Regions from separate parts of the Paenibacillus allorhizoplanae genome, predicted to be linked through region 3. Evidence: predicted binding sites of a transcription regulator. Region 3 holds the regulator's gene; each other region holds the start of a gene.
What was found. The regulator NrdR, encoded in region 3, represses ribonucleotide reductase genes. The targets are predictions, from matches to a motif close to AACACNATATATNGTGTT.
Positions count from the first base shown of each region.

Region 1: the regulator NrdR is predicted to act here: its motif matches at 9,688-9,705, upstream of L6I86_RS23170 (adenosylcobalamin-dependent ribonucleoside-diphosphate reductase).
Region 2: the regulator NrdR is predicted to act here: its motif matches at 6,521-6,538, upstream of nrdI (class Ib ribonucleoside-diphosphate reductase assembly flavoprotein NrdI).

Region 1 is NZ_CAKMMW010000016.1:94,538-105,074, forward strand. It holds gene L6I86_RS23145 (ABC transporter substrate-binding protein) at 1-693, opposite strand, end outside; gene L6I86_RS23150 (ROK family transcriptional regulator) at 1,005-2,177, shown strand; gene L6I86_RS23155 (FIMAH domain-containing protein) at 2,313-4,955, opposite strand; gene L6I86_RS23160 (hypothetical protein) at 5,221-5,427, shown strand; gene L6I86_RS23165 (hypothetical protein) at 6,214-6,366, shown strand; gene L6I86_RS23170 (adenosylcobalamin-dependent ribonucleoside-diphosphate reductase) at 6,975-9,614, opposite strand; gene dat (D-amino-acid transaminase) at 9,893-10,537, shown strand, end outside.
Region 2 is NZ_CAKMMW010000011.1:62,056-72,592, forward strand. It holds gene L6I86_RS18645 (MDR family MFS transporter) at 1-530, opposite strand, end outside; gene L6I86_RS18650 (hypothetical protein) at 587-1,327, opposite strand; gene L6I86_RS18655 (polymer-forming cytoskeletal protein) at 1,353-2,033, opposite strand; gene L6I86_RS18660 (YhbD family protein) at 2,046-2,675, opposite strand; gene nrdF (class 1b ribonucleoside-diphosphate reductase subunit beta) at 2,807-3,793, opposite strand; gene nrdE (class 1b ribonucleoside-diphosphate reductase subunit alpha) at 3,815-5,899, opposite strand; gene nrdI (class Ib ribonucleoside-diphosphate reductase assembly flavoprotein NrdI) at 5,886-6,245, opposite strand; gene serC (3-phosphoserine/phosphohydroxythreonine transaminase) at 6,840-7,928, opposite strand; gene L6I86_RS18685 (mismatch-specific DNA-glycosylase) at 8,009-8,491, opposite strand; gene L6I86_RS18690 (DUF1501 domain-containing protein) at 8,537-9,769, opposite strand; gene L6I86_RS18695 (DUF1800 domain-containing protein) at 9,781-10,537, opposite strand, start outside.
Region 3 is NZ_CAKMMW010000003.1:201,467-212,003, forward strand. It holds gene L6I86_RS07190 (DUF559 domain-containing protein) at 1-659, shown strand, start outside; gene htpG (molecular chaperone HtpG) at 1,258-3,138, shown strand; gene L6I86_RS07200 (hypothetical protein) at 3,188-3,361, opposite strand; cyclic di-GMP riboswitch class I at 3,446-3,544, shown strand; gene L6I86_RS07205 (hypothetical protein) at 3,587-3,775, shown strand; gene L6I86_RS07210 (DUF4183 domain-containing protein) at 4,059-4,481, shown strand; gene nrdR (transcriptional regulator NrdR) at 4,544-5,044, opposite strand; gene L6I86_RS07220 (alpha/beta-type small acid-soluble spore protein) at 5,156-5,365, shown strand; gene L6I86_RS07225 (lytic transglycosylase domain-containing protein) at 5,466-6,053, opposite strand; gene coaE (dephospho-CoA kinase) at 6,050-6,646, opposite strand; gene L6I86_RS07235 (MntP/YtaF family protein) at 6,682-7,422, opposite strand; gene mutM (DNA-formamidopyrimidine glycosylase) at 7,528-8,382, opposite strand; gene polA (DNA polymerase I) at 8,439-10,537, opposite strand, start outside.

The DNA.
Region 1 (10,537 bases), on a different contig from region 3:
ATTAGGGTAAACTCCCGGGAAAGTAATCGGAGCAAGGCCGTCCACCTTAATTTTGGCAAGCAGGTCGTTAAAGTCGGCCCATGTCTTCGGATTCTGGTTCCAGCCCTTCTGCTCGAATAGCGTCTTATTGAAGAACAATCCACCGTAAGAGCTCGAGGTGGCAAACTCGTATACCTTTCCGTTCACCTTGGTGAACGATTCGGCGAGGCCCGGCATCATGAGTTCCTTCATTGCTTTGCCCGGTACGTCCGGAAGCTTTTTGTCGAACATGTCATCGAAAGGCTCGAGCTTACCGGCTTCCGCCAGGGAAATGATGCCCTGTGCTCCTGACGGCGGCGTGGTGTTGAAAATGTCGAACATGTCGTTATCGTTGCCTGCGGAAACTTTCGTTTGAATCATGTTCTTCATGTCCGCAGATGCTGTAACGTCGAAGGAAACGTTCGGGTATTTGGCCTGGAAGGATTTTACTGCATAATCGAACCATTCCCTTCCATAGCCTCCCATGAAGAAGCCGATCTTCAGCGTCACTTTTTCCGTCTTCGACAGCCCGTTTTCGTAGACATCTTCTTTAGTCTGATTCTGAGGCTGACTCGCTGAAGGCTTTTCCGTTTTTCCTGTACACCCTGCAAGCAGAGAACCTGACATAGCAACTGCCAAGCTTAAAGCCGTAAGCTTTCCAAATTTGTTTCTCATACTTAAACCCCCCTCGAATTAATAAAGAAAATTGATTTATTAAATACAATAATAAAGTGTAATTGTTTGGCGATGATTATCGTTTTGTAACGGATCTGTTAAAAATCACTATTTAACAAGGTGTGAACACGCTTACAATTTACACTCAATTAATAAATCAATTTTATTTATTATTATCCTACCTCTTTTTTCTTTTTGATACAATAGAAACTTTTCGACAAAATCCCTGACTTTACCCAGTAATGACCTGCGTGGTAAACTAATTTCTACTAAGAGTATAAACGTGTTCAGTTCAAGGAAGAGGTCGACTTATGTCCACATTGAAACATGCAAGCCACACGCTGCTTAAATCCATCAATCAGCAGAAAGTGCTGCATCTGATCTATTCCGAATGTCCGATCTCCCGTGTAGAGTTAGCTATAAAAACCGGACTTAGTCAGCAAACCGTCACCAACATCGTCAACCGGCTTCTCGAGGATCAAGTGATCGTCGAAGGCGAACCGCAATCCCTTGAGAGCGGCAGCGGCCGTAAGCGCGTTCCCCTGCTGCTTAACGGTTCCCGATTCAGTGCGATCGGCATTGAATTGTCTGGCACATCGGCACGGGGAGCGGTATATAATTTTCAGCACGTCCGCTTGGCGGAAGCTGAAGTGAAGGCAGACCGTTACGAGACCGAAGAGGACTTGCTCCGGGTGATCCGCAGCGTGATCGACAAACTCATAGGCCAGATCCCTGACCCTACCTGCCTGAAAGGAATCGGCTTCAGCGTCCATGGACTCGTTGACTCCTCCGAAGGCATTCTGCTTCGCTCGCCGGGGCTCGGCTGGAAGCGGATACCGCTGGCAAAGCTGCTCGAGGATGAGTACGGGCTGCCCGTCTTTCTGGAGAATGACACCAATCTGCTCGCGCTCAACGAAAATATGGGCGGAAGTCTGATTTCCTCCAAAAACAATGTGACGCTTAGATTAGCCAGAGGCATCGGGGGCGCCATCGTCGTAGAGAAGCTGCTGGTCACCGGCTCCTCCTTCGTAGCAGGCGAGGTTGGCCACTATAAGGCGTTTATGCCGCCCTACGATTATGAGTGCTACTGCGGCGGCAGAGGGTGCCTAACCACATTGGCTTCCTCCAGGGGCTTGCTGCGGACGCTCGGTCGGAGTTGGGAGCAGTTCAACGAAGCTGTCCGCGCCGGAGACCCCGAAACCGTTCGGCTGAGCGAGGTGGTGAGAACGGCGATCGTTTACTCCGTTGCCAATATCGTCACCCTGCTCAATCCGGACCGGGTTCTGCTCACCGGGTTTATGCTACCGGTATGGGGGGACTCGTTCGTCGACGAACTCAAAGCGCGAGTGATGGCCCAAGTGCCGGAAACGTGCCGGAATGTAGAGTTCCTACATCTCACCGACGTGGAGGACGAGACTGCACTGGCCGTCGGGCTTGTCCTTCAGAGCGTGTTCAAGATCCCGCTCGACAGCTTGTCGCTGTGACTGGCAGTCACAGCTCGGTTGTACATCAGTAAACTGGAAATACAGGGTTATAGACGATATTTTCACAACGAAAAACCCCTGGAAGAGTTGAGCAATCTTCCAGGGGCTTTTGTTTATTTGCGCCTTCCAAGCAGGTTATCGGTTCCAGACTCGAAGCAGGGCCACAGCTTTATCATTCATCCACTGCCTGGCGTCGGCTGAAACCAGTTCTTCAAGTGCTTTATTGTTGAGATGCTTAATAAAGTCCTCGATCTTCTTGGCTGCCTGATCCTGCTGTCCCTTCTGCACATGGCTCTCCGCCTGGCTCAGCGAATTCTCCAGCTGTTTGGCCAGCGGATGGGTAACCTTACCGGAGGCAATAAAGCGCTGCAGTCCGTTCTGCAGAGCAGGCAGGTCGATCGATGTCTTAAAACTTACCGGCTCGCTGAGCACAGATTCTGCTCCCGACGAGTGTACGGCCTTGACCTGGAACGTATACACCGTATCCGGCTCCAGTCCCGTCAAATTGTACACCGTGCCGGTCACCGTGGAGACGGTCCCATGACTACCATACACCTGGTAGGTCACGCTGCTTCCGTCGGATGCCGTTATCGGGGACCAGCTCAGCTGCGCCGAACCCGCGGTCACGTCTGCCACCTTCACGCCTTGCGGCGCTTCAACGGTAAGGCGGGTGCGGAAGGACCAAATATCCGAGTACGTCCGTCCACCGAAGCTGTCCTCCGCCAGTGCGTACCATTCATAATTCGTGCTGCCTTTCAGGCCGTTCCAGTTGACCGTGGCTGTGGAACCGCTGACCGCCTGCGCCGATCCGATCGCATCGTTAGCGTACACTTTTACCGTCATCGCGTCGGTGGCCACTCTTTTCACCATCGGCTTCAGGTCCACCGAAAGCTTAAACTCGTCCTTGCTCGGATCGTAATAATTGTAATCGTCCAAATACGGTGAATACGTATTAACATAGACGGTATCCGTCTTCGTATCAAAATGCAGAAGCTTCAAATATCCGTTTCCGCCGTTTGGAATGCCCTGGTAATCATTAAGAATCTGGTACACTTTGCGATCCGGCTGTCCGTCCTTATTATCGTCTAGCTGGTCGGTACGTAGCGAACTTCCGGTGAAATGACCGCTCATGACCATCCATACGTTCGGATTCGGTACTACGACCTTCTGATAAATCTCGTTACCAGTTGCGGATCTCGTTGCGTTATTTTGCAAATAATTATGAACCACAATGACCGCTTTACGATCCGGATACTGCTTCAGAACGCTGTTCATCCAGTCCATATCCTCATCATTCATGCCCCAGCCCATGTAGACGAAAATAAAATCGTTGCCGCTTGCCGATATCAGGTCATAGTGACCTTTGTTATCTTTGTACGACTCTCCGTAGTAAGGCTTATCCTTAAAGCGGTTCTCTCCGAAATACTTCGAGAATTCCGAGTAATCCGGCACTGACGTCGCTCCTCCGTCGAACACGTCATGGTTGCCCGCGACTAAACCCCAAGGAATTTGGGCGTCTTCCACCACCTTCATAAACTTATCCGCACGTTCCCACTGTCCTTTGATGCCTGCGGAGTTTACAATGTCCCCCACTTGCATCACATATTTAATATTCATCGATTCTTTGGCATCGCGCAGGAAATTGACTTGGGACTCAAAATACTCCGGCTGAATTTCCGCGTAGATCTGTGTGTCCGGTATAGAGGCAATGGTAAAGTCGTACTGTTCACGTCTCGGAATCTCGTCCTGAATCAGGACTTGGACTTTGCCGTTTCTTGCATAATTGCCGCCGTCCACCGCCGCTGAGAGGTTAAAGTCTTCCTCGGAAATGGCCACTGTGGACGCTAGGGAATCCCACTTTGCCGCAGTATAATTCCATGCGTACAAACCTACTTTACGACCCTTGAGCGAATGCCCTTCCCAACTTAGCTCGAGACGATCGCCGACGCCGGTTTCCGCCCTCACTTCCACTTCAAAGCGCTGATAAGGAAACTGTTCAGTAGATTCATTAGTGACGTAACGGTCATCGGAGGCTCCGGCGGCTGTTTGTTCTTCGGCGGTCAGCTGCGTTTCTCCCGGACTCGTCAAGGTCAGAGGAGGCTCTACATCAGCCGCATGCTTGTAAGCGGTCACTCCCGCGTCCGCGGCGTTGATCTTTTGCCCTTTAAAGAACTTCACGTTCAGCGGGTCGCCTGTCGGATCGGAAACCGATACCTGCAGGCTCACGTTCGTGTCCGTATCCTGTGCACCGTCCGCCGGCGCCGCTAGGAGCGGCATACCCGGAAGCTCTACAGGAGTTGTAAACTTGGTCGTTTTCTCCGTCGATTTGCCCCCGGCGTCTACAGCCTTAAGCACAAGATTATGCTCCCCCGGAGTGAGAGCCGCAGAGGAGGTGGAGTACGGAACCTCAATGAGCTTACCATCCAGTCTCACCTCGAAGGATTTGACGGAGGAAGCCGCATCCGATGCGGAAGCTTGTATCTCAAAAGCCCCTTTGTAAGTATTGCCTTCCGTAATATTCGCAGTTACAACCGGACCTTGATTGTCTACCATCACGCTCGCTGTGTCCTTGCTGCCGTCAGGCAAAGTCACCTCGACCCGATGAGGTCCGTCAACGGCTGCTGCGGTGTTCCATCGGTAGGAGATCCCGTCCCAATAGCGCTCGGGAATCTTGAAGTTGAAGTACACAACCGGAAGGAAGCGTCCGTTATCTCCCATGTCCAATATGGTAGCCGGATTCGCATATTTCGGGTCGCGGATGACCGTACCGTCCGCCAAAACAAGCCGGACATTGCGGATATTGAAATCATCCAGGCCGGGCTCCGGCTGGTTCTCATAATAAGGTCGGGTTGATGAACCCGCCCGCAGTGCAATCGGATTTGCCTGACCGTACTTGAACAAATCGGGCCGTACCGGCACTACCATGGTTTTGTAATCATTGGTTTGGAACGGAATCAAGTACAGCGTCTCGCTGCCCATGGTGGTCACGTTCTGCCCTACATTTATGTCGTCCGCTTCAAATACAAAATAAGCCGTGTTCTCCATGGCTCGTTCCGTTGGACTGACCGGCTGGCCGTCGATCGACAGCGACATGGACCCTGCGGTGGTTGACGAACCGATCAGAACCCGCTCATCAGACAGAACATCGCCATCAAGAACGTTCAGCGCAGGGCTTTTCTCATTCCCAGCCAGGCTGATCGTTTTCGGAGCCGTTGACGTTGTGTTAAAGGTATCGGATGCTTGGAAATAGTAGTCGAGTGTCGGGCTCCCGAACCATTCCATCATCTCCAACGAGTAGCGGAAGCGTCCGTCGGCGCCGCGAGGCGAGGTTACCATTTTATAATTCGTCGTCTTGTTGGATTTATAGTATAGATTAACGGACGCAAGAAGACGATCATCTGCCGCTTCGGCCATCAGCTCAATTGGCTTGATCAGGTCAATGCCGGAGTGATCTGAAAGATCCTTTACCGACGGCGGGACAGGGTCGTTCACAGTGAGGACAGGCTCCGCGGGTACATTAGCCGGGTTGAAGGTTCCCGGGGAGGCCGGCAACGTCTTGGAGCTGAGCTTCTTCATATCGAGACTGCCGGCGTCTGGAACGCCGTACTCGATACTCATATCCGCAGCTGTATCGATCACGCCTGGATTAAAGCTCGCACGTACAATGTCGGTTCCTGTATTAGTAGCTACCACGAGGGTTCTTTCCCTCAGGTTGTTAAGACCACCGGGAATCCGGACAATATCTTTATTTTCAACAAGCGAGGTTTGAAAATGCTGATTAAAGTCAGCCACCGTCTTGGGCTCCCCTGACGCCGTAACCGCCCAGAAAACCATGGCCTGCTTAGGCTGGATGATAATCTGTTTATCGGTGTAAGGCCGCCAGAATAAATCCTGGCCGGGCTCCCCTGGGTACCTGTATAAAATAGAATAGTCCTTGAAGTCGATCGGCTGGTCGCTGTTGTTATAAACCTCTAGGTACTCGTAGGGATCCTCTCCCAGCGCATCGTCTCCACCCGAATCGGGGACCATTTCAGTAATGAGCATGCGGGGGATTCCAGCTACCGCTTCGAGTGCGGCTGCGCTTTCTGCAGCTGCAGGGCTACTAAGCTGCAGAAGAGAGCCGGCGGCAAGGTGCGCGGCCATCAGGCAGGTGAAGCAGCGGGTTAACAGTTTCTTGTTCACTTGTTAGTCATCTCCTTGTTTTCAATTTTCACAATGATTTCGAAGTACAGGAAATAGCTTCATTCTTTTATTTAATTAATAAATCATTTAGATTTATTAATTATCGATAAATATCATTCGCCATCAATGCCACGTTTCCTCTTTTGTTTATGTAAAGGTTTTTTTGAGATATGGAAATAAGATTGGGTTATAAGTGAGGGTGTAAGCAGAGCCGCGGCATATTTTGATAGCGGAGATTCCAGTTCAAGCTGATGCGATGACCCCAAGTGGGGTACATTAGTTTTTTCTTCATCATAGATTACTACCCATTCAAAAAAAAGAAGCAGACAACAACTGAGACTCATCAGATGTCTGCTTCTTTTTGTATCTTTATTCATTAAATTATATAAAAATGTATTTTAAGTATTTCTGAAACTAAACGTCTAATAAGTAAGCTATTCTAAAAAAATAATAAAAAATTATAAAATAAAAAAAACACACATAAGCCTGTGCCATATAGGCTCGGGCGACGACATTTGTGTTCAAACTCAACGACATTTCATCTTCCAGTCACCGACATTTCAAGTTACAACTCACAACAACAAAAACAGCCAGGGCCCCCGCCCTGGCTATTATTCAATTACATCTGCTATATCCGCAGTTGATACAATTCTTACACCCTTCGCTGTTCACCAGCGAAGCCGATCCACACGACGTGCACAAGTCCATCGCCGCGACACTCGTCGCGCTCGGAGCCGCGTGCCCGCCAACACCCGCTGCGCCAGCCGCCGGCGCTGCATCCAACACTTCACTCGTCGCGGTCACGTAGTTTCGCGCATCGTCAGGCTCGCTCATCACTTCGTCGTGCTGCTCGAGCGCTTTGGCAACCGCGTCTGCGATCGACTCGACGCGGTTGTTGCCAAAACCAATGGCGCCGGAGCCGCCAATGCCCTTCAAGTGCTTCACGAGCAGCTTCACTTTGTCACCGTGATCGCCATAACGCAAGAACAAGGAGCACACGCGGCCAAGTGCTTCGGACATCGCGAACACGTCGGAGCCAGCTTTTCCTACGTTAAGGAATATCTCACTCGGCGTTCCGTTCATATCATTGATCGTGATATACGCCATACCGAATGGCGTATTCACTTTATAAGTAGCGCCACGCAGAATTTGCGGACGACGCTTGTATTGCTTATCGAAGCCTTGCTCCGTCTTAGCGTCCACATTTACAGCAAGTTTGCCAGAAATGGCAGTAAAACTTTCTTTCTCCACAACAGCCTCTGCCGCGACAGCTACTGGAGCAACTTCCGGCTGAGCCTCCACTTTTACTTCTTCCTTCTTATCCGAGCTTGTGCTTAATACCTGGACATCACGGCTGCCATCGCGGTAGATCGTTACGCCTTTACAGCCCAGATCATACGCCAATTCATAGAGTCGTTTCGTTTCTTCAACCGTGAAATCAGCTGGACAGTTAGCTGTCTTAGAAATGGAGCTATCCACCCACGTCTGAATAGCTGCTTGTGCACGAATATGGTCTTCAGCGGACAAGCTCATGGAGGTAACGAAATAATCCGGCAGATCTTGATCTGGATTCGCGTCTTTCCAATTCTGCGCAATCGGCACATACTGTTTATCGAAGCCTAGGCGACTTTGACGATAGTACTCGAATGCGAAGTAGGGTTCGATCCCTGTCGATGTGCCAACCATCGTTCCGGTACTTCCCGTTGGCGCTTGGGTAATTACTGTCACGTTACGCATACCATTCTGATGAATGGCCGCTCCAACCTCAGGATATACCTCTGTCATTTTGCGCATAAAGCCGCTTTCCATAAATTTATCCTCGATAAAGGCTTGGAAGGATCCCTTCTCGCCTGCAATCTCAGATGAAGCTAGATACGCTTCTCTCGCCATGAACCCATAAATCTTGTCCAAGAACTCGAGTGATTCAGGGCTGCCGTACCGTATTTTCAAAAGAATCATAAGCTCCGCCAGACCCATCGTACCTAGTCCTACCCGGCGCTCATTTTGCTGATTCACCCGATTTTCTTCAAAATGATACGGTGTTTTGTCAATGACATTATCCAGAAAACGCGTTGAATAGCGCACGACGGTAGCAAGCTCTTTCCAATCGACGTCGTGCTTCTCTGCATCATAGAACTTCGATAGATTGATCGCCGATAAATTACAAACGCCCCAAGCCGGAAGCCCCTGTTCCCCACATGGATTCGTGCAAATGATTGGATTGAAGTACCAACTGTTGGACATCTGATTGTAATATTCCAAGAAAACTACGCCAGGCTCAGCGGATTTCCATGCCGACTCAATAATCGAATGCCAAACATCACGCGCGCGAACCGTGCGATAAGGCTTAACCGCCTTGCCTAATTTCTTCCACGCATCTAAGTTACCATCCCACAGCTCATTGTATTCTGGATCTGTCGTATCCGGGAACACCAGTTCCCACTCCAAATCTTCCTTCACTGCTTTCATGAAGCCATTGCTGACACACACGGATAAGTTTGCGTTCGTAATCTGCCCCATGGTGGACTTCACCGTAATGAAATCCTCCAAATCCGGATGCCAATCATTAATCATCAGCATTAACGCCCCACGACGGCTGCCACCTTGCTCGATCAAGCCTGTCGTATAACTAAATAATCCGCCCCAAGAGACAGCACCGCTGGACGATCCATTTACACCTTTCACCACAGAACGTCTTGGACGAAGCGAAGACAGGTTGATCCCAACGCCACCACCGCGTGACATAATTTCCGTCATTTCGGTCAACGTGTTCATAATCCCACCGCGACTATCCTTCGGTGAAGGAATAACGTAGCAATTGAACAAAGTCAATTCATCACTCGCATCCGCGCCTGCTGCAATACGGCCCCCAGGTACAAGCTTCCAATCGTTCAGAATATATCTGAACTTCTCTGTCCATTCCTGACGCTTCTCCGCTGTCTTCTCAACCGAAGCCATCGCGCCTGCCAAGCGATCCCACATTTCTTCCGGTGTTTTCTCCATATTTAACGTTAGCTTCTCAACTGCAGATTCCACGGTTTCCCCACTGCGCGTTCGAACTTTCACGGTATTTCCTTCACGACTAATAATTTCGCCAACCTCTTTTGCTGGGAATTTAGGATCATCCTTGGTCAAAACGAGGACGGTATCCCCCACCTTCGCATGACTCGTATCTGCGTTCTTAAGTGCGTAGCGATCCAAAAAGATTTTCTCACTTAATCCCGTTAACTTCTTGCTCTCATAAACATTCCCCATGCCATAAGCCTCCCAATAGACTACATATTCAGCTGCATTTAAGATAGTCGCTACAAGAGTTAGTAGCCCTTATTTCACAATATATGGTAGTGCCAAATAATTATACTACACAACATATGGATGTACCATTGGCAAAAGAACCAAATTCACTCTAGTCACGAATTTACTAGCTTTGACGCGTCTCTCATCCTTTGTTAACCTATAAGTAGGATACCACATCAGAGTATTATTTAGAACATATGTTCCATAATTATTTTATTCCTAAGGAGTGCACCCACATGTATTTTTATAAAAATGAATTCGTACATAAACAAGTCATTCAAATCTCACCTGATGATCGCGGCTATTATTTCGGAGACGGCATTTACGAAGTATTCCGCGTCTACAATGGACAAATCTATGAAGGCCCAGCACATATGCAGCGACTCGAACGAACAGCTAGTGAAGTACGCCTTCCCTTACCGCATACGAGTGAAGAAATCCTATCTATTTTAAACAAGCTCATTGGGCACAACAACCTCATCGAAGGCACGGTTTATTTGCAAATCACTCGTGGAGAGGCTCCTCGCGCGCATCCTTTCCCTACACAGGCTGAGCCGGTTTTACTAGCCTATTGCTCTGAGGTCAAGCGTCCCTTAGCCACCATTCAGAATGGCATCAAAGCCGTTACACAACCTGATATTCGCTGGTTACGGTGCGATCTCAAGACTTTAAATTTGCTGCCAAATGTCCTAGCGAAGCAAGCTGCACTTGATCATGGTGTACAAGAAGTCGTGCTTCATCGTGAAGGAACGGTGACCGAATGCAGTGCCTCGAATCTAATGATGGTGAAAGATCAGGTTCTCTACACGCATCCTGCCAATCATTTAATTCTACATGGTATTACACGTGCTGTCGTACTCCGAATTGCGCATGCCTTACAA
Region 2 (10,537 bases), on a different contig from region 3:
AGGGCCAAAATACCAAGAGGAATATTGACATAGAATACCCAATGCCAGTTAATATAATCGGTAATATAAGCGCCAAGCAACGGTCCGAAAATACTGGACAAACCGAATACCGCACCGAACAAACCGCCTAACTTCCCGCGTTGTTCGACAGGTACCGTATCAAACATGATCGTGAACGCAATTGGAATCAGCGCTCCGCCACCAATACCTTGGAGTGCTCGGTAGATACTAAGTTGTACAATGCTTTCTGCGGTACCACACAAGATGGAAGCTGCCAAGAAGACAATTAATCCAAAAATGAAAAACCGTTTGCGCCCGAACATATCGGACAACTTCCCAAAAATCGGCATACCTGCCATTTCAGCAACCATATAGGCCGATGTTACCCAAACAAACTTATCCAGACCACCAAGATCTCCTACAATGGTTCCCATCGCGGTGGCAACAATTGTATTATCCATTGACGCCATTAACATGGCCAAGAGTAGACCTGCTAGGACGAAGCCTACTTTATTATTTGAACTCGTCATTCGTACACATTCCTTTACGATTTGTTTTCGCCTTACACCCTGAATTTACAAACATATTACAACTTGCGTGTCTCTTTCACAATGGCACCCTTCTTCTTCTCTAAGTGTACCTTATATTCTACTAGATCGACTTCACAACCAGGACCGAGGACAACTTGGTTGCCTCGCACAACTTTCGCTCTCGTGTGCTCCACGTAGATATCATCCCCTTCAATAACCGATACCGTTACCTTGGCATGCGGTGAGGGTCTGAAGAACAAGCTAAACGGATGAAGCAAACTCGCTTTGCGAATTCTAATTTTCTCTCCGCCAATCTCTTTCGCCGTTGAATCTTGGAAAAGTCTAATGTTGATCTCTCCTGCGTTCAGTAGTCCCCCAACATCAAACATTCCCTTTAGATTAAACACATCGACTTCGCAATCCCCTCCTGCAGCGATATGCCCTTTAAGTGCAATCATGGTGCCTTGCATATGACCTTTCACTTCAATCGTCCCTGAACCAGTAAGTGATCCAATTTCTGCATCACCACTGATACTCACCGTCCCCGAATTTTTCATTGTATCGCTTCGAACATTTCCCGTCAATGAAAAAGTCCCCACAATGCCCGCTTCGCCTGCCTGCAAATTACCTTCCATCTCTAATGTTCCGATACATTTCAGAAGCCGGCATTTCGTATCGCCTTCAATGATGCCTTCTCCCACAATTTTCATTCGATCATACAGGCCCCCTGCCGCGGTAGAGCTGCCCGTAATCTTCAAATTACTAATTAGCGAACGTTTGTTTGTATCTATACCCATTGTACCTCAAACCCTCCTCTCTTTGCTACACTTTTTCACTGCGTTTCACCTTAGATTGCTTATCTTGCTCGAGCTTTGCCGTATATTCGATGAGTCCAATCTCACAACCAGGTCCAATTGTAATATCCGCTCCTCTTACGACATCAGCCGTTGTATATTCCAAGTAAATATGGTCGCCTTCGACGGTTTGAACCGTCAAATGATTACCAATCCCCAGAGGCAGAATCTTCAACCAACTTGCCAAGCCAATGCCTCGCTGCTTACGTATTTGGATTCGTTCTCCGCCGATCTCTGAAATTTTACTATGCCCATGCAAGGTAACAAGGATCGTATCGGCATTAAGCGTGCCCACCTGCAGCTTACCATTGGCATTAAACTTCTCCGCCTCACAGTTGCCTGTTATTATTGAAGCGCCATTAATTTCAAGGCTCTCGCCCGCATAATTGCCCTCAATCTTGACTTTGCCATGAATTCGGGTACGCTTGGCCTTCAGACTCCCCTGAATCGTTAGCGTTCCATGCAATTCTGCCATTTCAGATGTAACACTGCCATTCACTTCTGCACGCCCATTTAGCGTAAAATCGGAGCATATAACGTCCCCTTCCAGACGTCCAATGCCGTCGATTTTAACTGTACGGAAGCTCCCGCCATTAGATGATCCTATTCCGGAAATCATCAATTTACGCTTCAATTCTGCTGTGTGCATAGTGTCACCTCCTCACGTTGTTGTTATTTTCAGCTTCAGTTCTTCAATCTTCTTCGCCACCTGCACGCGGAGCACAACCTTCACGCCTTGCTCGAAGAATAATTCACTGCCTGTCGTAACCAGTAGACATAAAGTTAAGCCCATCTTACGTATATAAATCAGATCACAAGGCTTACCTTCGAACTTGGCATATTGCTCTTTCATCGTTAGAAGTAAGTATTTCCCTTCATCGAGGCTCATTTCACCGGATTGTAAGCAAGCCTCTAATAGGAACAGAAATAACGTATCTTCAAAGCTGTATACCGCAGTTGCTCCCAAAAATGGAGATGCATAATCTATTGTTTGCTGAGAAACAATGTTTCGTTTAATTAGCTCTACTTTGTCTATTTTCATGTCATTTGGCAGGCTTGAAAACACATCCGCTAATTCATCCAGCGATAAATCATCTTTCATATTTACAATTTTATCGATACGCGCCAACATCTGCCCCTTCGGAAAGAACGTTTCCTGCCCGGTAAACGCTGATTTTCGTATAAACCATTCCTCAGGAACTAAATTTTTGCGTTTCCAGCGGTAAAGTTGCCCATAAGATATGCCTGTTAGCTCGAGTAGCTCTTTCTTCGAGATCAAATCTTCATCCAATGTACATCCCTCCTTTGCCATTTCAATGTAACATAACAATGTTACGCAGTAAATCAGCCTTGAGACTGAACTAAGCTCAAACAAAAAAACCACCCAGTCGTCACAGGTGGTTTTTCTTTCATCTATATTACTTAAAATACAAAGTCATCGTCCGTCAAAGCCTCAACGTGAATCGTGCGCACATAACCATTGCCTTTTTTGGAGAAAAAGTCATGCTGCTTCGTCTTCGTACTCAGTCCGTTCAATACAATCGGGTTGATATCCTCTTCCGGGAACATTGGTTCAACGCCTAGGTTCATAAACGCCTTGTTCGCGTTGTAGCGAAGGAATGCTTTCACTTCGTCTGCCAGTCCCAGCGGTCCGTACAGACTATCCGTGTAGCCTTCTTCATTCGCATGTAGCTCTTTCAATAACGCACACAACGTCGCGTACGCCTCTTCCTGCTCGGCAGGGCTTAGCTCCGCGTAGACTTCTTGTGCCAGCACACCTATGTACAACCCATGGATGCTCTCATCGCGTAGAATCAAGTCAATGATCTCGCCGCTGCTCGTCATTTTACCTTGGCCAGCCAAGTACAACGGATAATAGAAACCGCTATAGAACAAATAGCTTTCTAGCAGAACTGATGAAGCCATCGCTAGATACAGCTCTTTGGTCGTATTAATATTCTCATAGTAATGTGAAATCTTATTCGCTTTAAACTGCAAGTGTGGATTCCGCTCCACCCATTGAAACAGCTCGTTAATCTCTTCTGTCGTAGACAGCGTTGTAAAAATCGAACTGTAAGACTTCGCATGGATCTGCTCCATCATCCCCATGAAGCTAAGCACTGCTTTGCGCTGCAGCCCATCCACATGCTCAAGGATCTTCGGCATCCCGACGCCGCCCTGCATGGTATCCAGCAACGTCAGACCGCCAAGCACTTTCATATATAGCTCACGCTCAACGTTGCTGAGTGTAATCCAAGACATTTTATCATCAGACAATGGAATTTCTTCATCTGTCCAAAATTGCATAATATTTTGATTCCAGAACGTAATTGTAAAATCATCATCAGGCCGGTTCCAATTCACCGCTTTTTTGACGATTGGTTTATTGATCGTTGGTGCACTTGTCATGAATGGTAGTCCCCTTCCTACTTATACTGAGCAGCTTACACATTCCTCAACGGATAGCTGGTTGGTTCTTGTGTAGTAGAGCGATTTAAGTCCTTTGTGTGCCGCATACAGGTATAATCTAGCAAGTTGTCTTGTTGAAACATCACTGTTTACGTGTAAAATAGTCGAGATCCCTTGATCCACATGCGTTTGAATCTCCGAGATAAGGTCAAGAATCTTGAATTGATCCATTTGATAAGCGGATTTATAGTAGAAGAAATTGTCACGTGCCATGAATGGCATCGGATAATACGTTGTCGAATTCGCATACGTACGTGTCTCAATCGGTTCAACAATTGGCATAACGCTGGATGTTGAATTTTGGATATACGAGATGCTTTGCGTCGGCGCTACTGCCAAACGGTACGCATGGTAAAGACCGTGTTTCTGAACATCAGCTTGCAACGCTCTCCAATCGTCTGGTGACGGAATCGGCATGCCTTCGAATAATGCTTTCACTTTATCCGAGAGTGGACGGTAATCTATTTCTGTGTAACGGGTAAAATAGTTCCCATTTGCATATTCCGATAGCTCAAAGCCTTCGAAGGTTTGCCCGGATTCTTTGGCAATCTCCATACTTTTTTCGATGGAATAGAAATTCATCGCTGCGAAGAAGGTGCGAACGAAATCCTTTGCTTCAGCACTCTCGTAAGCAATTTTGTTTTTGGACAAATAGCCGTGCAAATTCATAACGCCAAGACCGACAGAATGCAGCTCACGATTCGCTTTGGCAACACCCGGCGCATTGTGGATCGTCGTCATATCACTCACCGAAGTTAGGGCAATCATGCCTTCGTGCACGGTTTCGCGCAGCTTTTTACGATCCATCACATTGGCAATATTCATCGAAGCTAGATTACAGCTGATATCGCGAAGAATGGTGTCTTCTTGACCGTAATCATTGATTTCGGACGTTTCCTGCAGTTGGAAAATCTCTGTACAAAGATTGGACATTTTTATCGTCCCAATCCCCTTCAGGGCATGATCCTTATTCGCATTCGTACGATTCATCATATATGGGTAACCGGATTCCAGTTGAGTAGTCGCAATTTTGGTCAGCATATCACGTGCATTCATGATGACTTTCTTCTTTACTTTCGGGTTCGCTAAGAGTTCATCATACATCTCATCCATGTCCAGATCATCCATATGCTTGCCATAGGCTTGCAGAACCGTGTAAGGAGCGAAAATATGTAGAGGCTTGTTCTCCTCAGCCAACTTATAAAACTTATTAGGTACAATAAGTCCAATCGAAAGAGTTTTCAAACGGGATTTCTCATCCGCATTAATTTTCTTACTATCTAGGAACTCCATAACGTCCCAGCCGAAAATGTTGTAATACGCCGCGCCTGAGCCCTTGCGTTGACCCATTTGATCCGCATAGGAGAACGCATCCTCCATTAGCTTAAGAACAGGAATAATTCCTTTCGCCGCGCCTTCAACACCTTTAATCGTTTCACCGCGCCCACGAAGCTTCGATAGGTTCACGGCAACACCGCCGCCAATTTTGGACAACTGCATACAAGTTGCTAATACATAGTTGATGGAGTTCAAGGAATCATCCATTTCTAACAAGAAGCACGATACTAATTCGCCACGACGGCTCTTGCCTGCGTTCAAGAACGTAGGTGTCGCTGGCTGCAAGCGCTGCTCCATCATGGATAGGGCCAGCACGCGTGCTGTCTCTGCGTTTCCGCGACCCAAGTACAGGGCTACGATCGCTACGCGATCAGGGAAATGCTCGAGGTATAACGTCTTATCGTCACTGCGTAAAGCGTAATCTGTATAAAATTTCGAAGCTGCCATATACGATGCGAACTCGAATTGATTGTCATGTGCCACTTGATACACGCTGTTAACTTCATCTTCGGTGTATTTGTCATAAACGTTCTCGTAGAAGTTATTGTCGATCATATAACGAACCTTCGAAGAGGTATCGGGGAATGTGAGGCTTCGGCTGTGGACTTCTTCTATGAACACCTTAACAGCTTCTTTATCCTTCTCTAATTGAAAAAAACCATCCGTACCACGTTGCATTAATTCATTATTAAGTTCAATGTGCCGCAATTGCTTGTACCCCCTGAACAAATCGTTCTACATCATTTTTCGTGCCGGATAATTCAAATTTGGTTAATACGGGAACATCATAAAGTGCTGAGATCGTATCTGCGCTTTTGGCGAAGCCGTCTCCCCAGTTGCGATTACCGCTTGCTGCAACGCCTTGAAGACGAGAGGAATTACTTTCTAGGAAAGAAGCTACCTTGGGAGGAATTTGTCCAAAACCAGTTGTATACGTCACGAGTACGAATGGCTCGTCCATTGTCATCGCTTCCTCAATTTGTACCGCGGGCATCTGGAGCTTCGCAATAAAACGGCGAACATTTCCAGTCTTCGAATCGTAAGCAATCAACATATAGCTTCCGTCTCCTATCATTCTCAATTCTCTCTATCTTGTGTCTTCGCTTGCGGGTAACCTATATGTAGTAAAGATACCAATTCTATCGTCTGTCATTCGCGAGTTCATCTACCCATTAATCGACAGAATCTGCATTTGTTTCACGACTCCGTAAACGGTCAAAAAAGCTTGAAACCTGCGGTTTCACTTGATTTCCGGCTCGATTTGGGCCTTCTACTAGCAATCTCGCAATGCGCTTTTTATCACGACATCTAGTTGATAGATTCAAATTTATATCAATATATTGTGTTTGTCAACGAGCAAAACGACCTATTTACAATTCCAAAACACGTAATCCTAGACGGGGCGTGGCTCGATGGGTTTAGAAAAAATATTTTCATTTTTTACTTGATTTTTTCGGATATGTCGAAATGACTAGGACATTCCTCCTCTACTAGATCTAGTCCAAACTCATCTTCTAATTACCGCTTTTAAACCTGCTCAGTGACCCTCTACAGGCTTTTAAACCCCTCGGTCGAAACTACATGCCTCAGCACAAAAAAAGCTATTCACGCGCACACGAGGGTGCCATGAATAGCTTAATTCATTTTCCTAGCTGTTGCGTTGTTGGAAATCTGTCATGAAATCAGCGAGTGCTTTACATGATGCGTAAGGAACTGCGTTATACGTGGAAGCACGTAAACCACCGACACTGCGATGACCTTTCAATCCAACGAACCCTTGCTGCTCGGTTTCTTTAATGAACTTCTTCTCCAGCTCTTCATCTTGCAAGCGGAATGTAATATTCATCGCAGAACGGCTTCCTAGATCTACCGGTCCACGGTAGAAGCCATTGCTGCTATCAATTGCGCTATAAATAAGGCCTGATTTTTCTACATTATTCTTCTGAATAACCGTCAATCCGCCTTGCTCTTCAATCCATTTCAACACCAGATTCACCATATAAATGGAGTATGCTGGCGGTGTGTTATACAAGGAATTGTTTTTGCTATGCGTTTCATAACGCATCATCGTTGGGATTGTTTTTGGCAGATCAACGAGTAGATCGTCTTTAATAATCGCAACGGTCACACCAGATGGTCCAAGGTTCTTCTGTGCTCCCGCATAGATCATGCTGAATTTCGAAACGTCGACTGGGCGGCTCAAGATATCACTGGACATATCACCGATCAGAGGAATGTTGCCTGTTTCCGGAAAGCTTTGGAATTGCGCACCTTCAATCGTCTCATTGGACGTGATGTGCAGGTAAGCTGAATTCGGATCTAAGTTAATGTCACTCAATGCAGGAATTTTCATAAATTTCTGTTCTTTCGAACTAGCCGCAAGCGAAACTTCTCCGAATAGTGCTGCTTCTTGCACAGCCTTCTCGGCCCAAGCGCCTGTCAGCACATAGCTGCCAACCTTGCCTGCCTTCAAGAAATTCATAGGGATCATGGAGAACTGAGAGCTCGCTCCACCTGTCAAAAAGAGAATTTGGTACCCATCTGGAATACCAAAAATACGCTTCAATAACGCTTGTGTTTCATTGTGCACTTGCTCATATTCCGAACTACGGTGAGAAATTTCCATAATGGACATGCCAATGCCTTTAAAATCAACAAACTCTTCTTGTGCTCTCTGAAGTACTTCGAGAGGTAAAGCCGCAGGCCCTGCGTTAAAGTTATAGGCCCTGTTTCCCATGAGTGACCACACCTTTGCGTTTTGTATTATGGCTATGATAGCAATATTCTGTGCAAGCATCAAGTAAAACCTCAAACAAGCTATACGAGACTTGTCAGAATTCCTCGATAAATCGCTACCATATCTTCCAGCTTCATTCGCACAAGTCCACTAGAAGACGGACACACATAATCAATTACACCTTCTACCATCGGCTGCGGTTGACTGCCCCAGGAGATGCCTCTTCGGCCGCTATACTGCTCATAGACACCCTTCCCCACGAAGCAAACAACCTTGGGTCGGTAGGTCTCAATTTTCGCTTTCAGAATGCGTCTGCCCTCACGATACTCGTCTGCCGTAATTTCTGCTGCTGTCAAAGAAGGGCGTGCCACGATATTCGTGAAGCCATAACCGATTTCAAGCAGATCACCATCCTCTTGCGGCTTGTAAAGCCTTGGCGTTAATCCCGCCTGCAACAAAATGCGATAGAATCGATTACTCGGATTCGCATAATGATGCCCGGTTTCCCCTGATCGAATACTCGGATTATAGCCAACGAAGAGAATTTGCAAACCCTCCGCCATATGATCTGAAATTGCCGCTAGTTCCAACCGTGCACCTCCTGCGAGTTATATAAACTTTAAATTTTCATACGTTTTACCTAGTACTGTTGCTGTGTCTCCATTTAACCACGAGTCAATTAGCGTACTATATACAGAACGGAAATCAACTTCATATTTCAAATCTCCATTATCTAAGTTACTCAAGCTTGGATAGGCGCCGTATAGACCGCCCTTCACCTTGCCGCCAATGACAAACATCGGTGCCGCTGTTCCGTGGTCGGTTCCACCGCTGCCGTTCTCTTTAACACGACGTCCAAACTCGGAGAACACCATGACAGCGACGCGATCCTGCAGCCCCTGTGCCTGCAAATCCTGATAGAACGCAGTTAACCCTTCATCGACCTGCGTCAACATTTGTGCATGCTGTAGCTTCTCATCCGCATGATCGTCGAATCCACCTACTTCTACATTAAAGAGCCGCGTCCCTGACTTTCCAGCCAGCAGCTTTGTTACAAGCTGTAAGTCCCTCGAAAAATTCGTATTGGGATACTCAATTTTCTTCGTATACGTGGCAGCAAGCGATTGGATCGCCTCAACACTCTTATAGGCTTCCGATCCACGAGCAGAAATGACCCGCAATTGGTTGGGCGGATTCGATGCTCCATACATATCCAAGAACGCTTTGGTTATTCTATTCTTGTCCATCAACGCTGTCTTAGGATCGAATACATGATAGGACTCCAGGGATTGAATCACTGGAAAGCTTGATTGATCAGAGGCGAAGGCTTTGCTGCCTGATCCGCCAATTTGAATCACTTTGAGAGGATTGGGATTCTTCTGTAACGAAGCTTCCGCATACCGTGCCAACCAACCGCTGCGACTCATTTTCGCAGGCTCTGCGGTTTGCCAAATTTCCATAGAGCGAAAGTGTGAATGATTAGGCTCCGGATATCCAACTCCTTGTATAATAGCCATTTTTCCTAATTTATACAACGCTGCTAATCCTGTAAGACTAGGATGTAGGCCCACGTGAGAATCGAGCGCTAGTACTTCCTTCTGTTCATAAGCAAGCGTAGGCCGTGAATCATAATAGAGGCCCTGTCCGTAGGGAATCAATGTATTGATCCCGTCATTGCCGCCGCTTAACTGCACAACAACCAACACTGGGTCTTCTACGCTAGGTTCGGAGCTCCCGGTCCATAGTGATTTACCTGTTTCCGTGAAAAGTGCACCGCCAAGCCCGAGGGTTGCGAATAACGCCGTTCCTTTGATCAGAAAATCTCTTCTCGTTAATTTCACACGTTTCCCCCCTATTTCATCTGAGCTTCAGGACTAATCAAAACAAGCTGTAGGAGACCTCGTAAGCCGGTTAGTTTTTGTTTTGTTTGGGTTGTATGTACAATGGTGTCATCTGCGTAAGCACGCAAGCTCGCCTGTGTTTGTTCGGATAAGTCCGAGATGCCCATGAGCTCTGCATAGAGCTTTGCCCACTCCATAGGTGACTCCACTTGATTCGGTTTGAACGCTGACGTGTTCAGCTGTTGTCCGTTCATTTGCTTCGCGATTCCCTCAGCGAACTGGTACCTTGCTAACAAACAGTTCGTTGTGAGCCAAGAGGCGCCACCTCTCCAGCCTGCAACATCGGGAGGGACGAATAGTTCCTGCCCCATCTTTCGCATCGCTTGGGCATGCCCCTTGGCGACGGAGAGCTCGCAGCATTTCAGGATACCCGCTACATAATCTGCTGGTGTTTTAATTAGCGACATCCGATTGGTTTCCGCGTAGAACTCATCGGAAAGGAATAGTGCCTGAAGCACTTCCCCCACCGTATTCTTCTGTGTAAGTAATCCAGCTATGGTCTGAATCCAACGATCGGACGGTGTGTCTGATGCAAAATAGTTCAACAACTTCGTCGCTAGAAACGTTGGCAATGCTTGTTGATGAAATAAGATATCAATCACATCGTCTGCATCTAATTTGCCGCTTTCCCCGAGCAATGTCTTGGCATCGTTATCGTGCTGTTTGGCATTGTAGTTGACCTTATGATCATTTTTATTGTACGTCCAG
Region 3 (10,537 bases):
AAATGCATGCTGTATGGATTCAAAACCATCTTGACCGCAGAACCAGAGAACGCAGAGGCCGCTTAGAACGTGGGCATCAGGAGGCGGAAAAACTATTCTGTCAGAGAGTCTGGTGGGACCTCCGAGGAAATTTCGATGAGTTACACCCAGAATTCGAAGTATTGGATTGGCGTGGACGTTCGTATTTCTGCGACTTCGCCTGGCTGACGAGATTTGTGAAATTGATCATCGAGGTCAAAGGATACGGCCCGCACGTGCGAGACATGGACAGGCAGAAATACTGCAATGAGCTGAACAGGGAAACCTTTTTGACAGCGATGGGGTATCAGGTGATTTCATTTTCATATGATGACGTCGCGAATCGCCCTGACCTATGCATCACGCTGCTTCGCATGTTGATTAGTCGATTTCAGGCTATCACATCACCTGTCAGTCTAGACAATGTGATGGAACGGGAAATTATTAGGCTTGCTTATACGCTCGCTGGGCCACTCCGTCCAATTGATGTTCGAACACATCTAGATATCAACTACCGCTCAACCGTTCGAGTGCTCCAATCACTCTGCGACAAAGGTTGGTTCATCCCGCACAAAGGAGCTGAAGGCAAACATGTGCTTCGTTATGAGTTAGTAAAAAGGGATCATATACGCATGATGTAGTGTGTTAAGTGGGGATTGGTGGTGGGGAAGAGTGGATAGCTGGTCTGTGGCGGGTGGAGTGTAGTGGATGGCGAAGTGCGGTAGCTGGTCTGTAGTATGAGGAGTCCGGTGCTTGTCTGTGGCGGGTGGAGTGTAGTGGATGGCGAGCACATGTGGAGTAAGCTGGCGAATTGCTCTCTCTTTCTCCACTTTCTCTCCCACCTCACTCTCTCAAAAATGCAATTATACAACCTTTTTCACTAATTTATGGTCGAAATTGGCAAATGCGTGCAAATAGGCAACCTTTTTCACGAATTTCAAGAGAATCTCCTCAAATCACACCAAATTGATGCCTTTTTGCATCAATTTCCAATTTCGGAGAGGAAACCTATTCCAAAAGTGCTCTTTTGCATTGTTGACTGCGCAAGATGAGTTGAGGACTTGAAGACTTGCACTCAGGCATTCCCTTCGCGCCCTCTACTACCCGCAACTTCACATAATTTCTCTCCTTGCCAATTGACATTAAATTTCAGGGATGATATAAAGTTAGTGTATAGCACTCACAGCGTGCGAGTGCTAATTATATAATCCTTGCTACATATCGAAAGGAGATCTATCCGTGGAAAAGAAACAGTTTCAAGCCGAATCCAAGCGTCTTTTGGAAATGATGATCAATTCGATTTACACACAACGTGAAATCTTTCTAAGAGAGCTTATCTCCAACTCCAGCGATGCGATTGACAAAATTTACTACAAGGCACTTACAGACGACTCGCTCGTTTTTGACAAAGATAGCTACTTCATCAAAATTACAGCCGATAAAGACAATCGCATCTTAACGATTCGCGATACAGGTATCGGGATGACGAAAGAAGATCTTGAGAACAACTTGGGGATTATCGCGAAGAGCGGATCTCTTGCTTTCAAGAAAGAGAACGAAGCTAAAGATGGCCACAACATTATTGGCCAATTCGGGGTAGGCTTCTACTCCGCGTTCATGGTCGCTGATCACATCGCAGTAACGAGTAAAGCCCTTGGCAGCGACACAGCTTATAAATGGGAATCCGATGGCGCAGACGGGTACACGATTGCACCAGCCGAGAAGGATTCAATTGGTACGGAGATTGTTCTTTCCATTAAAGCGAATACCGAAGATGATAACTACGACGAATACTTGGACGAGTACCGCTTGAAAGCGATCATCAAGAAATATTCAGATTTCATCCGTTATCCTATTAAAATGGACATCACGGGCAAGCGACTCAAAGAAGGCAGCGAGAGTGAATTCGAGGACTATCAAGAAGAGCAGCACGTGAACAGCATGGTGCCAATCTGGCGCAAAAACAAAAGCGAACTTACTCCTGAAGATTACGAGAAGTTCTACCATGAGAAACACTACGGCTTCGACAAGCCGCTTAAGCATATTCATGTGAGTGCAGATGGCGCGGTAGTCTACCAAGCGATCCTCTTTATCCCTGAAAACATGCCTTATGACTACTATTCCAAAGAATACGAGAAAGGCCTCGAGCTTTACGCAAACGGCGTTCTCATTATGAATAAATGTGCGGACCTGCTTCCTGACTATTTCAGCTTCGTCAAAGGGATGGTTGATTCCGAAAGTTTATCACTTAACATCTCCCGTGAGATGCTGCAGCACGATCGTCAGCTTAAATTAATTGCGAAGAATATCTCTAGCAAAATCAAAGGCTCTCTTCAAAGCCTCCTGAAGGACGAGAGAGAGAAATATGAGCAATTCTACAAGTCCTTCGGCAGACAGCTTAAATTCGGTGTTTACAGCGACTACGGCACGCATAAGGAGCTTTTGCAGGATCTTTTAATGTTCTCTTCCTCCAAGGAGAAACAGCTTGTTACGTTGGACGAGTATGTAGCTAGAATGCCAGAAGATCAGAAGTACATTTACTATGCTTCCGGTGAGTCGATGGAAAGAATCGATAAGCTTCCGCAAACGGAGCTTGTAACTGACAAAGGCTATGAGATTTTATACTTCACAGATGATATTGATGAGTTCGCAATCAAAATGATTATGACCTACAAAGAGAAGGAATTCAGATCGGTTTCAAGCGGGGATCTTGGTATTGATGTAGAGGATAACGCCAACGATTCTGAGTCTGATAAAAAAGAAAATCAAGATCTATTCGACTACATGAATGGCTTATTGGCTGGTAAAGTGACAAGCGTTAAAGCTTCCAAGCGTCTAAGAAAGCATCCGGTATGCTTATCTACAGATGGTGATGTCACCATCGAAATGGAAAAAATCTTGAACGCGATGCCAAACAATCCGAATGTTAAGGCAGAGAAAGTATTAGAAATCAACGTCAATCATGACGTGTTCGCTTCCTTGAAGGATGCTTTTGAAAAGGATAAAGAGAAATTGAACCTGTATACAGCACTCTTGTACAATCAGGCTCTTCTTATCGAAGGTCTGCCGCTGCAGGATCCAGTTGAATTCACGAACGATATTTGTAAAATCATGGTGTAATACCATGCATTAGGCACTGCAACTTCCATGTTGCGGTGCTTTTTTACATTTAGGAAGGATCCGAAGGAGCAGTTGGCTCATCTAGCACATAAGCGTGAATAGCCTCTGGACGATTATAGACATAAGCGAGTAAACGAGCTTGATCCAGACCAAGCGCCTCCGCCACCTTAACAATATCCAATTCATGAATAATTTTACTAGACTTTGGGCTATTGACGGACATATGCTTCAACCATCCTTCGAATTAATGTAATTAATAGCACGTTAAACCTAACCTGTGATATAGTTTTCATATAAGACGTTATCGGTATGATAAGGGCAAAACCGCTGAAAAGTGGTGACGCAAAGCTAAAGGGACTAAATTGGCAATCCTGTCTAGTGTCCAATATGTCAGCCAGCTACCGCCTCCATCCGATAATGGCAGTACGACAAAGGAGGAATCAGCTTCATGAATAAAATGGTAATTGACGGCAACATGAGCATAGACGTAAAGCATTTAATCGATAACTTGCATCTCCCTGATGATGATATTTTGGACATGTTCTCCTTTTCATTCAGCGGCAACCTATTAACATCTGATGAAGCCGTCCGATTTATTCATTTTCTGCGAAGTGAATTGGACAAACGCACTCAATAACCGAATTATGCCTTATCGCTCTCAAAAATACAGTCGGTTGATGTCATGAGAATAATTTTTTTTCAAAAGCTCATGAGAGCGCGTCGTTATTGACTTTTCTCCGATGAAGCAACAAAAGACAGCGCATCTGCCGCTGTCTTTTGTTTATTTTTTGTCACATTTCGAAAAAAAACAAATCAATTCGTGTCACCCTCAAATTTTCCCAAGCAAACTAGCTGTCTCTAACATATCATATAACAAATACTAGAATAGGATATGTTCACTTCCTGAAAGGAGGACAACCATGAGCGAACACTTGATTACCCTCCACTTGACAGCGACTAGTGTAGTTACAGGAAGTATTACAACAACGACGACCACGACCCTTACCCCGTCTGTCAAACGATTCACAGCTAATGTGGTATTAGGGAACATTCTCGGAGGCGTGACAACGATTCTTTCCTCAAGCTTTAGAGACGATACAGGCGCTAACCTGCCTGCCAATAGCCTTACGGTTCCTGGAAGCAATGGGTATTACAACGTATTTGTAAATGGTGCCCTTCTCTTAGGCTACTTGACGACTTTATCAACTGCCAGTTTAGTCATTAATACTGGACTCACGATTGGCGTCACTGTCAATTTAGAAACATTATCATTCACAGCCGCCTCTTCCTCCACATCAACTACGAACAATCTGGTAGTCACAACAACGATTCATACGAATTAGCTCAAAAACAAATAAAGCCGCGTCATCTCATGAAATCATTCATGAGATGACGCGGCTTTTACTTAGAAGCATGCAGTTGCTGCTTTTTTGTCTCGAAGCAGCCCGACATCATGCTTTCCCAATATTTGCGTTAACTCCTTCAAAAACATGTTAATGTCCTTGAACTGCCTATATACAGAGGCGAAGCGAATGTAGGCCACTTCATCGACGGGGTACAATTGCTCCATCACAATTTCACCAATGCCAAGGCTATCGACTTCAGCATGTGCCGTCGTACGAAGCTGCATTTCGACTTCGGAGACAAGCATTTCTAGCCGCTCCATGGAAACAGGTCTTTTTTCACAAGCACGAATTAAGCCTCGTAAAATTTTCTCTCGACTAAATTCTTCCCGACTTCCATCTTTTTTAATCACAATTAAAGGTGTTTCTTCTACCATTTCGAAAGTTGTGAATCTTCGCGCGCATTTCTCGCATTCACGGCGCCGACGAATGGATTTATTCTCATTGGCAGACCTGGAATCAAGCACTTTCGTACCAGAATGGTCACAGAACGGGCATTTCATTCGCTTTCATCTCCTTTCTCACTTGAGAATATCTTTACCATATGTTACATGTCTTGAAGTTTGGAGTTCTGCACACAATAGATTTACCAACCGACAAGGAGGTGAACAGACATGAGCTCAAGCAACACTTTAGTCGTTCCACAAGCTAATGCAGCCTTGGATCAGTTGAAGTACGAGGTAGCTCAGGAGCTAGGTATCGCTATCCCACAAGATGGCTACTATGGCAACATGACTTCTCGTGAAACTGGATCTATTGGTGGTAGCATTACTCGTCGCCTGGTGCAAATCGCAGAACAATCTCTAGCAGGTCAATTCAAGTAATCTTGAATAACACACGCTTTTGACTCTGCAAAACAGGAAGTATTGGACTTTGCGCTCCACTCGGAGCTAGTCCAATGCTTCTTTGTTTTGTGGGGCTAACTTAAGCATCTGCACCCTGCCATTGCTCCGTGTCCGTGTATAGCTTCGTATACTTCTCATAGTAATAAAGAACACGCTGCACATAATGACGGGTTTCACCAAATGGAATATCACGAATATTGTCTTCAGAACCGTCCCAAACGTTACCGTTTTTCCATTTATTCACATTACCTTGACCTGCATTATACGCTGCAATGGCATAGACTAAATTCCCATTATAATGCTTAATTAACCAATTAAGATACCATGACCCTAAATAAATATTAATATCAACTCGAAGCAAATCTTCTTGTGTATGAGGCCCTAGATTCGAGGATTCAACAATCCAGTCAGCGGTATCAGGCATAAGCTGCATGAGCCCTAATGCCCCTTTGCTTGATTCTAAATGATATTTATAATTCGTTTCGACGCGAATAATAGCTGCAATTAGAAATGGGTCTATATTGTGTTTCGCCGCGCTTTGCTTAATCTCCTGCTGAAAGTAGATGGGATATAGCTTTCTACCTATAATTGCGCTATTCATGAAGAGAATCATGATAAATGCGATAAGCAGAAGAGCAAACATTCGTTTTTTCCGAAAGAACGTCATGCCAATCCCTTCCCTACCCAGAACAGCTCCACCCTCATGTTGGTTTCTTCCCAAGTTCCGCTATTGTCAATCACGATATCGGCTAGCTTTCGTTTTTCCTCAATCGACATCTGTGCATCAAGTCGAAGCTGAGCATTCTCGGCTGACAAGCCATCTCGCTGCATCAGGCGCTCCAATTGCAAGTGACGCGGAATGTAAACAACCATGATCTCCTCAAACATTGAGACCAGATTCGATTCTATGAGTAAAGGAACATCGACCACCACCAGTTTGGTGGGGAAGTCCCGTTCATACAAAGTCATTTGTTCACGCATCTTTGCCCGAATTGGGGGATGCAACAAGCCATCTAGCTGCTTTCTCGCTTCAGGCGATCCAAAGATAATTTCACCAAGCTTCTTACGTTGCAAAGATCCATCGGGTCCAATCACAGCTTGTCCAAAATGCGCAGCAACCTGTTCGAGAACAGGGCTGCCAGGCTCGACGACATCACGAGCGATCTGATCGGCGTCGATTAAAAGTGCGCCACGGCTAACGAGCATGCGGCTAACCGTACTTTTTCCACAAGCAATACCTCCAGTTAAGCCGATATTCATAAGCGATTCTCTCCTAAAGGTTCATTGTGAGTGAACTATAGCATTTTCAAAAGTCCCATGACAATAAGTACACAGCCTGGGAGAATAGACAGCTTCTTCATCCAGTTCATTTCTGCATATCGGAAACCAATCCGCAAGCCGACTGCAAGTAAGGAGCCGCTTGAAATTGAAATGACGGAAGCCGTCAGTAACGGCACGAAGCCAATAAGCGCAGCGCCGATTCCCGCTCCGAAGGCATCCAAAGACAGCGCTAAGCCGAGCAAAGTAGCCTCAGAGGCTGAAATATTGCCTGATTTATCTACGTCCGCTATGGAAGGCGTTCGTAAAATTTGAATCACTAGCCCAAAACGTTTCAGCTCAATACTTAGAATCTCTTTGGTCCGCTGTAACGTATCGAACGTCACCGGCTCCACGTAACCAGAGTTGCGAATCTCTCCATAAGGCATGCTGCTAACCATCGCTTGATCTGCCGTTGCAGCTGTTTGCTCTTGTTGCGTTTGGTTTTTCTGCCCTTGTCTCATTTGAACAAGAGCCCAAACGCCAATACCGATTAAAATGAGCGCCCCTATCCGCTTAGCAAACCCAGGGGACATGAAGGAAGACATCAAAACGCCGATCTGCATCGAAGTAAAAATAATGATACCAGACCAAAGCGATATAATTCCAATTGAGATAAGGGGTATTCGTATTTTACGTAACCCATACATCACACCAACACCGAAACCGTCCAAAGAAACTGCAAATGCCAAAATGAGCAGAGATATGACAGGAAGCATACAAACCCTCCTAAGCGTTTTACCCAAATAACAAGCCATATGGGCTGTTACCTAGGCTAAGTACTCCATATCATATGGGGAGGGTACGCTTCTCGTGCCTATTTCTCAGGACTTCTTTCGCGACCGCTTGGGCTTCAAAGGTTGACAAGTGAGACATATGTGTGTCCCTCTGCCTCCCACGACGGTTTTCACAATCTCCTGGCCGCACGTTTTGCATGGCTGTGATTGTCTGCCATAAATGTTTAATTGGTGCTGGAAAAGGCCGATTTCGCCTTGTCCATTCACATAGGATTTAATGGATGATCCGCCTACCTCAACGGATTCTTGGAGGGTACGAATAATCGCCTCATGCAACAAGGCTAACTCCTTCTTACTCAGTGAGGAAGCTTCCCGTTCGGGATGGATCCCCGCTAAGAAGAGGGACTCGTCTACATAAATATTCCCGATACCCACGATATATGCTTGATTGAGCAGCAACGGCTTGATCTTCGTAGCTCGATGACCAATCACCCCGCGGAATGCTTCGAGGGTGAACGCCTCATCGAGCGGCTCAAGACCGAGCTTCACCAATGGTGGCTGCGTAAGCTCATCCCCCTTCGGAAACAAGTGCATCGTGCCGAATTGCCGCACATCCTTGTACCGCAGCTCACTTTCATCTGTAAAACGGAACAAAACATGCGTATGCGGCTCTAGCGGATCATCGCCTGCGTACAAGCCATAGCGACCTTCCATACGCAAATGGGAGACCATCACATAATCCGTGAGCACGAAGCGAAGAAACTTCCCTCTTCGTTCAATCGTTTCAATGGTTTGTCCTTGCAGCAGCGTTTCAAACTGCTGAATATCGTCCGGCTTTTGGATAATACGAGGCAGTCTAACCTCAACATGGGCGATCGTTTTTCCTGTAATTAACTCATTCAGTGTTCGTTTGACGGTTTCCACCTCGGGTAGCTCAGGCAAGGTGCGCACCTCCTTCTAGGTGTTGGGAGCGGCAGTTCATACCACTAGACCCCTTGTTACTTCGCATCATACCAAGTTAGACCGAAATCAACATCTGCACGTAAAGGAACGTCCAGCTTCAGCGCAGCTGCCATGACTTCAGGCACCAGCTCCTTCATCGTTTCCAGCTCATCAGCTGGCACTTCAAAGACAAGCTCATCGTGTACTTGAAGCAGCATGCGGCTCTTCAGCCCTTCTTTCACCAAGCGATCTGCCATTTGAACCATGGCAAGCTTGATAATATCTGCCGCTGTCCCTTGGATCGGCGTATTCATGGCCGTACGCTCTGCGAATGAACGTATATTAAAGTTCGAATGCGTAATTTCGGGCAATAAGCGTCGACGCTGAAGCAACGTGGTTACGTATCCGTCACGACGAGCATCCTTGACGATTTCATCCATATATCGACGAACCCCTTGGAACACCGCGAAATACTGTTCAATGAACTGAGCGGCTTCCCGACGGGTAATATCTAAGTTCTGTGACAGGCCGTAGTCGCTGATTCCGTATACGATTCCGAAGTTAACGGCTTTCGCTTGACGGCGCATATTGCTGTCAACGGCGCTTTCTTCCACACCGAAGACGTCCATCGCGGTCTTCGTGTGAATGTCCATATTCTGAAGGAATGCTTCCTTCAGCTTCTCATCTTGCGAGATGTGCGCTAGCACGCGCAGCTCGATCTGAGAGTAATCCGCAGCAAGAATGTACCATCCAGGCTCGGATGGAACAAAGACTTTGCGGATCTTGCGGCCTTCCTCCAGACGAATCGGAATGTTCTGGAGGTTCGGGAACTGGCTGCTTAGTCGTCCCGTCGCGGCAATCGTCTGCCGGTAATAGGTGTGCACCTTACCGGTCTCTGGCCGGACCTCTTTGAGCAGCCCCTCGACATACGTCGACTGCAGCTTCGCTAGCGAACGGTAGTGCAAGATCTGCCCGACAACTTCGTTGTAGGGCGCAAGACGTTCCAGCACCTCGGCATCCGTCGAATAGCCGGTCTTGGTCTTCTTCGAAGCTGGCAGTCCCAGCTTCTCAAACAGAACCTCACCGAGCTGCTTCGGTGAGTTGATGTTGAACTCGACGCCGGCGAGCTTGTAAATGCTGGACATGATCGTGTCCAGCTGCTTCCCAAGCTCCACGCCGAGCGTTTTGAGCCCCTCGGCATCCACCGCGATGCCGCGCATCTCCATCTCCGCGAGAACGCCGGAGAGAGGCAATTCAAGCTCGTAGAAGAGTTGATGCATCTCACTCTTCTCTAATTCATCGCGCAGCACGGGCACCATGCGCGCCATCGCCATCGCTTTGCGACCCACGTGGTCGCTAAGCGCAGCGAGTTCCGGCAGGCGAAACTTCGCGCCTTTGCCGAACACATCCTCGTCTGCCTTCACAGAAGGCAGACCGTACTTCACCGACAGACCGCTCAAGCTGAGATTCGACTCCGTCGGATCAAGGAGATAAGCGGCCAGCAGCACGTCGAAATCCACCCCTGCTAGGTGGATGCCCTGCCAAGCCAGCGCCAGCTGCGCGCGGTGCAGGTCGAAGAGCTGCTTCTTCTTGGAAGCATCGCCGAGCCAATCGCGCAGCGGCTTACCTGCTTCGCTTTGCAGCAGGGCAAACGGCACATAATACGAAGTGTTGGCAGCACCATCATCGATAAACCACACAACCCCAACCATCACCGCTTGATGTGGATTCTCACCAACCGCTTCCACATGGATCGCGGCATGGTCGTCCAATTTGGCAACCAACTCACCCATATTAGCTTCTGTAACCGCAACGGCTTCCAGACTTTCGATGACGAGATCTTCAGCTTCTACGCTGACAGAACCGAAATCCATCTTCTCCAGCAGCGACTTGAACTCCAGCTTGCGAAACATACTGGATAACGCTTGTCCATCGAAGCCATCATAACGGAACGATTCCCAAGCTGTTTCCATCGGGACTTCACGGTAAATAGTGGCCAGCTCTTTGCTCATGAGTGCACTCTTGGCATGCTCTTCCACTTTCTCTTTCATTTTGCCTTTCAGACTTGCTGTGTTTGCCAACACTTCTTCGACCGTGCCAAAGTCATGCAGCATTTTAAGAGCCGTCTTCTCACCAACGCCGGGAATACCCGGAA